3 regions of the Pseudoflavonifractor hominis genome follow, and region 3 is predicted to be linked to each of the others. Evidence: riboswitches for the same ligand, from Rfam matches in the RefSeq annotation. Region 3 holds a riboswitch; each other region holds the start of a gene.

Region 1 (2,923 bases), on a different contig from region 3:
CTGCGTGGTGCTGGGGGGCATCGGCTTCTGCGCCTACTATCTCTTCCTCTATGAGAAGCTGGAGGGAAAGGAGAGCGGCCATGACGACGCTGGAACTGCGGGCTGACCGGACCGGCGAGCGGGCCGACAGCTTCCTGGCCCGGACGGTGGAGGGCCTCACCCGCTCCGCTGCCCAGCGGCTGCTGGAGGAGGGGGCGGTGCGGAAAAACGGCGCCTCCGTGAAAAAGAACGAGAAGCTCACCGAAGGGGATACGCTGATCCTCTCCCTCCCGGAGCCAGAGCCGGTGGACATCCTGCCCCAGGACATTCCGCTGGACGTGGTGTATGAGGACGACGACGTCATCGTGGTCAACAAGCCCGTTGGCATGGTAGTCCACCCGGCCGCCGGCCACCCGGACGGCACGCTGGTCAATGCCCTCCTCCACCACTGCGGCGACAGCCTCTCGGGCATCAACGGGGAGCTGCGGCCCGGCATCGTGCACCGGATCGACCGGGACACCTCCGGCCTGCTCATCGCCGCCAAGAACGACTTTGCCCATCTGGGACTGGCCGAACAGCTCCAGGACCACTCCCTCTACCGGGAGTATGAGGCCATCTGCGTGGGCAACCTCCGGGAGGACCGGGGCACCGTGAACGCCCCCATTGCCCGGCACCGCACCGACCGCAAGCGCATGGCGGTGGACCCGGAGGGGCGGGAGGCCGTCACCCACTGGACCGTGCTGGAGCGGCTGAGCGGATACGCCTACATCCAGTGCCGTCTGGAGACCGGGCGCACCCACCAGATCCGGGTACACATGGCGTCCATCGGCCACCCCCTGCTGGGGGACGTGGTGTACGGGAGCAAGCGTCCCTACCCCGGCCTGGCGGGCCAGTGTCTCCACGCCCGGCGGCTCTCCTTCGTCCACCCCCGCACCGGGGAGCGCATCACGGTGGAGTGCCCTCTGCCCGACTGGTTCCAGGCCGTGCTGGCCAAGCTGCGCCGGATGAGTGCCGCGCCTTGACAAGGGAAACGGGGCCGGTATAGAATAGGGTATAACCACAGAACAACTCCAAATCCCAGGGGTGTCGGGCGCAAGTCCGGCTGAGATCCGCGCGTAGCGCCGCGCGGGGACCCTTGACCTGATCCGGATCATGCCGGCGTAGGAAGTTGGATTCATACGGGGAAGGACCATGTCGTTTCACTCGTACCGCACTGCGCCCAGGGGCTGCGCTGCGGTACATCTTTTTAGGAGGAAAACGATATGAACCTGACCATGGAAGCCAGACCCCGGGCCAGCCGGACCCGGGTGCGCATGCTGTGTGAGGGGGCCCTTTTGGTGGCGGCCGCCCAGATCCTCAGCTATGTGAAGTTTCTGGAGCTGCCCAACGGCGGCGCCCTGACCCCGGCCATGTTCCCGGTGCTGCTCTTTGCGGTGCGCTGGGGCTGGAAGGACGGGCTGCTGGGCGGCCTTGTGCTGGGCATCCTGCAATTTATGTTTGACGGCGGCTTTGCTCTGGGGTGGCAGTCCATCCTGGGGGACTATCTGCTGGCCTTCACGGCGCTGGGCCTGGCCGGTGTGTTCCGGGGCCGCCGCTGGGGCATCTTTGCCGGGACCGTGCTGGGCTGCGCCGGGCGGTTCCTGGTGCACTATGTGGTGGGTGCCACCATCTGGGCCGAGTACATGCCGGAGGAGTTTCTGAGCATGACCATGACCAGCCCCTGGCTCTACTCCCTGCTCTACAACGGGGTGTATATGCTGCCCAACATGGTGTTGGCGCTGGTCATCGGGGCGCTGCTCTACCGGCCCATGGGGCGGTATCTGACCGGCGCGGACATCGAATAAGAAGGAAGGTAGGGTGATCCCTTGGGCAAGTTTGACGGCGTACTGCTGGTAAGTGATTTTGACGACACCCTCTACGGGACGGATCTGACCGTGTCCCGGGAGAATGTGGAGGCCATCGCCTACTTTACGGCGGAGGGCGGACGTTTTACGGTGGCCACGGGCCGGGCCCGGCCTGCCTTTGCCCCCTGCGCTTCCCTGGCCCCCATCAATGCGCCGGTCATCCTGTCCAACGGCTCGGCCCTGTACGATTTCGACCGGGGAGAGATGGTCTGTGAGACCTTCCTGCCCGAGCGGGTCCTGGGGGACCTGATGGAGCTGACCTTCGTGGTCCCCGAGATCGGGCTGGAGGCCTACCACGGGGACGACATCTACCTCCACAATCCCAACATCATCACCCGCAACCATCTGGCGCGGGTGGGCGCGCCCGGAGAGGAGAAGGCCATCCGGGACATCCCCGGCCCCCTCTCCAAGGTCCTGCTGGAGCACGACCGCCGCAGCGTGCTGGAGCGGGCCCGGGAGTACATCCTCTCCCGCTGGGGAGAGTACTATGAGGCCATCTTCTCCAACCAGGTGCTGCTGGAGCTCACCGCCAAGGGGAGCAACAAGGGCGGCATGGTGGAGGAACTGGCCCGCCGCCTGGGGATCGGAGCGGAGCACATTTACTGCGTGGGAGACAATGAGAACGACATCCCCATGCTGGCGCGCTCGGCCATCCCCTTTGCCCCGTCCAACTGCGCCCCTGTGGTGCGGGAGTGGGGAGCCCGCCTGGTCTCCTCCTGCGACGAGAGCTGCGTGGCCGAGATCATTGGCATCCTGGACGGGCGCTATCCGGCCCGGCCGTGAAAAGCGTGAAAAAACTGCCCTCCGGCGCGCAATCCTGCGCCGGAGGGCAGCTTTGCCTCTCAGGGAAAGACCGCCTGGACCAGTACCATGTAGAGCACCGTCCCCCCGAAGATGGAGAGGAGCGTGTTGCGCTTCCACAGGTGGAGGAGGGCCACCACCAGTACCGACAGGAAGGCGGGGAGCCACTCCCCCGCGGCCTGGAGGGGGAGCAGATGGGGAAAGCCGTCCCGCAGGGCCAGAAGCGGGCCCTTGAGACA
Region 2 (2,923 bases), on a different contig from region 3:
CTGGAAGGGCGCCATGGAGGGGAAGTAGACAAAGGTGGAGAGTACAAAGCCCAGGCCCGCCAGCATGGCAGCCAGTACCATCCGGCGCACGGAAAGGCTGTTGGCACGGGTCATGGTATGAGTATCCGCAGTCACTTTCATTTCGGCAGCCTCCTCAACGATTCTGATATTTGCCCGTCTTGTCGTCGATGGTCCACACGCCGTCGGGCTTATAGCTGATCTTCACATAGCTCATCACGCCGGGGGCGCCGGCCTCCACGCAGATACGGCAGCACTGTTTGACGATGTCCAGAAGCTCCTCCAGATCGCCCTCCAGCGTGGTCTCGAAGGGCCCCACCACATAGTGCAGCCCCGTGGAGGCCAGATAGGCGATGACCTCGTCCACGATCCGCCGGGTCTCCTCCTGCTCCATCACCTTGGGCAGGACCTGAATGGCAATGCTTGCGTTCATCGTACGCTTCCTCCTTCTGCAATGGCGTAGTTGTGCTTGAGCGGGCCGCTGCCCTGGCCCAGATCCAGCTGGGCCTCCATGGCCGCGGTAATATAGGCCTTGCCCTTCCGCACTGCCTCGGGCAGCTCCTCCCCCAGGGCCAGGAAGGAGGCGATGGCGGAGGAGAGGGTGCAGCCCGAGCCGTGGTTGTTGGGATTGTCTACCCGGGGGGAGCGGAACCAGATGGCCTCGCCCTTCCACCAGAGGAGGTCATCCGCCGTATCGCTCCGATGGCCGCCCTTGACCAGTACGCCCCCGGGGATCCGCTCTCCAATGGTGCGGGCGGCGCGGAGCATGTCTGCTTCGCTCTCCACCGCAAAGCCGCACAGCCGCTGGGTCTCGGGGAGATTGGGCGTGATCACCGCCGCCAGGGGGAAGAGCTCCTCCATCAGCGCGGTGAGGGCGGTGTCCTGCATGAGAGCGCTGCCGCTGGTGGCCACCATCACCGGGTCCACCACAATACGCTCCGCCCGGTATTCCCGCAGCTTGGCGGCAATGACGCGGATGATGTCAGCGTTGGAGACCATGCCGATCTTTACCGCATCGGGCCGGATATCCTCAAACACGCAGTCCAGCTGTGCGCCCACAAAAGCCGGGGTCGCCTCCAATACCTCCCGCACGCCGGTGGTATTCTGGGCCGTCAGGGCGGTGATTGCGCTCATGCCATACACCCCCAGGCAGGTCATGGTCTTCAGGTCGGCCTGGATCCCGGCGCCGCCGCTGGAATCACTGCCCGCGATAGTCAAAACTCGTCTCATCTGCTTGCCTCTCCTTTTTTCGTTTGGATTTCTGTGGGGCAGACCAAAAAAGGCGGGATGTCCCAACTGGGACATCCCGCCTCAAGCGTTTCTCTATGCTCCTCCGTACGAAGGAGAACCGCACGAAGTCTGTGCCGCGTCCCTACGTTGGCATTACCCACATCAGGTAAGGTCGAGGGACTCGCCCCTCCTCTCAGCCCCCTCGCGGGAGCTCCCTTGCGTGTTTTATTGTAGGACTAACGAAACCTTCTGTCAATCCCTATTTCCGGGGATACAGGCAATCAGCCCTTGGGGGCAAACTTATCCCAGTAGCCCATGAAGAAGATGATGAGCACGATCACGGGAAGGACAAAGGTAAAGTAAACGCGCAGCTTTCCGGGGAAGCGGGCGCCCTCACCCTGGTTGGCCTCCTTCAGGAAGTTCTCATAGCCCCAGCCGTATTTGTCGGAGACACAGCAGAAGAGCAGATAGACCACCGAGCCCAGAGGCAGCAGGTTGTTGCTGACCAGGAAATCCTCCAGGTCCATGATTCCCATGCCCAGCACCTTCACGCCGCTCCACAGGTTGTTTCCCAGCAGGCAGGGCAGGCTCAGCAGGAAGATGAGCACCAGGTTGGCCAGCACCGCCTTGCGCCGGGAAATGGCCCACTTGTCCATCCAGCAGGCCAGAATGTTCTCAAAGACCGCCGTCACGGTGGAGAGGGCCGCAAAGAAGAGGAACACAAAGAACATGGCGCCCCACAGCCGGCCGCCGGGCATGGCGTTAAAGACATTGGGTAGGGTGACAAAGATCAGATTGGGGCCCGCGTCGGGCTGCACCCCGAAGGCAAAGGCCGAGGGGAAGATGATCAGACCCGAGATGAAGGCCACACAGGTATCCAGGATACCCACGCTGATGGCCTCGCCGAACAGGCGGCGCTCCTTGCCGATGTAGCTGCCGAAGATGGCCATGGCGCCGATGCCCAGGCTCAGGGTAAAGAAGGCCTGACCCATAGCGTCATAGATGGCACGGAACAGGCGGAAGTTCCCCTCGCCGTCGTACATCAGGTTGTGGAAATTGGGCACCAGATAGAACTTCAGGCCCTCTATCGCCCCGGGAAGGGTGACGGCGCGCACCGCCAGCACCACCAAGAGCGCCAGCAGGCAGAGCATCATGGCCTTGTTGATCTTCTCCACGCCATTTTGCAGTCCCCGGCTGCACACCAGCATGCCCAGCACCACCACAATGGCCATAAAGAGCAGCTGGATACCAGGGGTGGCCACCATCTGTCCATAGGCATCCGCCACACCGGCGGTATCCAGACCCTCAAAGCGACCCAGCACCATCTTGCAGAAGTACAGCAGAAGCCAGCCGGCAATGGTGGTATAGAACATCATGAGCAGGTAGTTGCCCGCCATACCGAACCAGCCGTACCAGTGCCACTTGCTGCCCTTGGGCTCCAGCTGCTGGAAGGAGACGATCACACTCTTCCGGCTGGCTCGCCCCACCGCAAACTCCATGGCCATGATGGGCAGACCCATCACCACCAGGAAGGCCAGGTAGATCAGCACAAAGGCTGCGCCGCCATACTGTCCCACAATATAGGGGAAGCGCCACACATTTCCCAGGCCAATGGCGCACCCGGCTGAGATGAGCACAAAGCCCAGCCGGGACGCAAAGGTCTCTCTCTCTTTCA
Region 3 (2,923 bases):
AATCAAAGGAGTTCATCTGGTACATAACCTGCTGGCAAACATCAGATTCGATGATCTCCATACCCGGCAAATATTCCATGTGATTTTTACGACTGGACGGGTCTGTTTCCAGTTTGTGTTTTTTCTCCAGAGCAGCCGGTGACAGATACTCAGAATCTACAAAAAATTGATTTTCCATAGTCGTTCTCCTTCTCCTTAATCACGCAGGAAGCCGGTCAGAGGATCGGAAGCAGAAGCACCTCGGGTCAGCACACGGCCCAGACCGGACAGATATGCCTTTCTGCCTGCTTCGATAGCCTGACGGAAAGCAGATGCCATCAGCGGCAGATCTCCGGCAGTTGCAAGGGCGGTGTTCGCCATAATAGCAGCCGCACCCATTTCCATGGCTTCACAAGCCTGCGAAGGTCTACCAATGCCAGCGTCCACGATAATAGGCAGATCAATCTCATCAATGAGAATCTGAATGAATTCTCTGGTTGCCAAACCCTTGTTAGAGCCGATGGGCGAAGCCAGAGGCATAATGGTAGCCGCGCCTGCATTCGCCATATCACGGGCAGCGTTCAGATCAGGATACATATAAGGCATGACAACAAAGCCTTCGTTTGCAAGAATCTCAGTAGCCTTAATGGTTTCCTGGTTGTCGGGCAGCAAATACTTGGTATCACGCATGATCTCTACCTTCACAAAATTACCGCAGCCAAGTTCTCTCGCAAGACGGGCAATACGGACAGCTTCCTCTGCGTTTCTTGCACCGGAGGTGTTGGGCAGCAGGGTGATGCCTTCTGGGATGTAGTCCAAAATGTTTTCATGCTCCTTGGTGTTTGCACGGCGAACAGCAAGCGTGATGATTTCTGCACCGGCATCTTTGATTGCAGCTTCAATGAGCTTCATGGAATACTTACCGGAACCCAAAATAAAACGTGAATTAAATTCGTGACCGCCAATGACGAGCTTATCGTTGTTAACCATAATAACTCCTTCTTTCTTATACTTCATATTTGCCTGCGAGGATACGCAGGACGGTATGAGCCTGATGTGCGGCGCAAAGCATAACACGAGGGGCCACCAGTCCAATGGTATTTGCCACATCGCTGACTTCATCACCGCATAGGTAAAATCGTTTCGTAACTTTTCTTGTTTTAATGGTATTGGGCGTATCTATACCAGCCATGCCGGAAGCTGCAACCAAATAGCACTGGGGTAATTGCTCTAAAACGCCGTTTACAATCATTGCCTTGCACTCTGCATCGTCAAATGCTTCACATACAATATCCGCGTCTTTTAGCAGACGCGCGAAATTTTCCTCTGTGATCTTTGCTGTTACAGCTTGGAGTTCCGTATAGGGGGCAATCTCTAACAGATTTTCCACAAGAGCATCTGCCTTGTAGGATCCGATTTGATTTGCCTTGTATTGCTGTCGGTGCAGATTGGTTATGTCTACACGGTCAAAATCAATCAGCAGCAGTTTACCGATTCCAACTCTTGCCAAAGCGACGGCGATATTTGATCCAAGACCGCCAAGGCCGCAAATTGCAACAGTTGCGGAAGAAAACTGTTTATAAAGTGTGGCTCCGTGGCGGGCAATCAAAGCGTCCGTCCATTCTTTTTTAGACGGTATCAATCAACCACCTCCCACAAAGCTGACGATCTCCAAACGATCGCCATCTTTAAGAATGGTATCATCGTACTGAGACTTAAATACGATGTCGCCATTTTGTTCAACTGCGATTCGTTTGGGATCATAGGCGGTTGTTGCCAGATACTCCGACACTGTCTTTCCTGCAACATCAAGTTCCGTGCCATTTACCTTTACCACGATTGCACCTCCAAAATAAAATACGGGAAACCTCCGATTTGGACGTTTCCCGCAACACTCACAAAAATCCCTACGTTGGCATTATCCAAATCAGGTTTATGGGTCGAAGGTTGCACCTTCCTCTCAGCCTGTCATACAAGCTCCCCGCTTTTTTTAATTGTAAAATAAAAACAGGAGACAACCCTTTCGGATGCCTCCTGTAAAAAATCCTTGTGTATGACTTCCTACGGCGGCATTATCCGCATCAGGTTATAGGGTCGAAGTTCGGTTACTTCCTCTCAGCCTGCAAACACAAGCTCCCCTGTATTTATTCGATTAGATATTGTACACCTTGTTTTATGAAAATACAATAGGCTATCTAAAAAAGCACAAAAAACACAAAGAGTAAGGAAGCAAAAGAGAACACATAATCTATGTGCATTTGACTCTTGCTTTTGTTTAAATCTGAGCGCATATATAGGCCGCCATATTTTCCCTTATAGGACTGGATAGGGGAGTAGGGAAGGGGGCAAATTGGCATCATATCAGGTGTCAATTTTTTCTTTTTACACGGAAAGGGAAGACGTAAGGGAGGAAAACGCAAGCGCGGGCAATTCAAATATCTCATCCGTTTTGCATGTTGGGTCATTATATGAATTTGGACATGTGTACGTAGGTGGAGGACACAAAAATTTTAAAAGTACAATAATAATACTAAAATGGCACAAAACATATCTGAATTTTCGATAGAAAAGTGTGGTGGGAAGCAGGAAGGAAGAGGATGGCAGAATCAAAATGGAACTGGATAGAAAGTGTATAAAAATTAAATTTTTCTATATTTGTGCCAGTGATTTATTCGTTATTGCAATTTGAGTTTTCATTCTAAGTCTGCTATCTTAACTTATGGATTTCCTTGCAACTTTAGAAAGAAAGAGGAGTTTTTCATGGCACACATCTGGGGTAAAAGAATTGGTACCACTGGCCTTGCCACGGTGTTGACGCTCTCAATGGCCGCCTGTGGCGGACAGAGCGCCGGGAGCGATCCTTCTGCGGCACCCACACAGGGGGGCTCGGAGGGAGAGAGCACGAAGGTGTTGGAAGTTTGGCTGCCGGCCAAGGCAACCGATG

The links. A riboswitch is a leader RNA that binds a small molecule or an ion and turns the genes downstream of it on or off. The one in region 3 is predicted to bind thiamine pyrophosphate.
Region 1: it holds a riboswitch for thiamine pyrophosphate, as region 3 does, so the genes downstream of both, H8S34_RS04550 (energy-coupled thiamine transporter ThiT) here and thiS (sulfur carrier protein ThiS) in region 3, are expected to answer to the same signal.
Region 2: it holds a riboswitch for thiamine pyrophosphate, as region 3 does, so the genes downstream of both, thiD (bifunctional hydroxymethylpyrimidine kinase/phosphomethylpyrimidine kinase) here and thiS (sulfur carrier protein ThiS) in region 3, are expected to answer to the same signal.

The regions. Positions count from the first base shown of each region.
Region 1 covers NZ_JACOPR010000002.1:373,154-376,076, reverse strand. The annotation lists gene lspA (signal peptidase II) at 1-106, shown strand, start outside; gene H8S34_RS04555 (RluA family pseudouridine synthase) at 81-1,001, shown strand; TPP riboswitch at 1,049-1,163, shown strand; gene H8S34_RS04550 (energy-coupled thiamine transporter ThiT) at 1,242-1,823, shown strand; gene H8S34_RS04545 (HAD-IIB family hydrolase) at 1,845-2,666, shown strand; gene H8S34_RS04540 (branched-chain amino acid transporter permease) at 2,726-2,923, opposite strand, start outside.
Region 2 covers NZ_JACOPR010000002.1:279,978-282,900, forward strand. The annotation lists gene thiW (energy coupling factor transporter S component ThiW) at 1-141, opposite strand, end outside; gene H8S34_RS04140 (thiamine-binding protein) at 155-451, opposite strand; gene thiD (bifunctional hydroxymethylpyrimidine kinase/phosphomethylpyrimidine kinase) at 448-1,248, opposite strand; TPP riboswitch at 1,370-1,476, opposite strand; gene H8S34_RS04150 (sodium-dependent transporter) at 1,530-2,923, opposite strand, start outside.
Region 3 covers NZ_JACOPR010000005.1:2,111-5,033, forward strand. The annotation lists gene thiH (2-iminoacetate synthase ThiH) at 1-178, opposite strand, end outside; gene H8S34_RS09015 (thiazole synthase) at 196-969, opposite strand; gene thiF (thiamine biosynthesis protein ThiF) at 986-1,621, opposite strand; gene thiS (sulfur carrier protein ThiS) at 1,622-1,816, opposite strand; TPP riboswitch at 1,867-1,973, opposite strand; TPP riboswitch at 2,021-2,129, opposite strand; gene H8S34_RS09030 (ABC transporter substrate-binding protein) at 2,740-2,923, shown strand, end outside.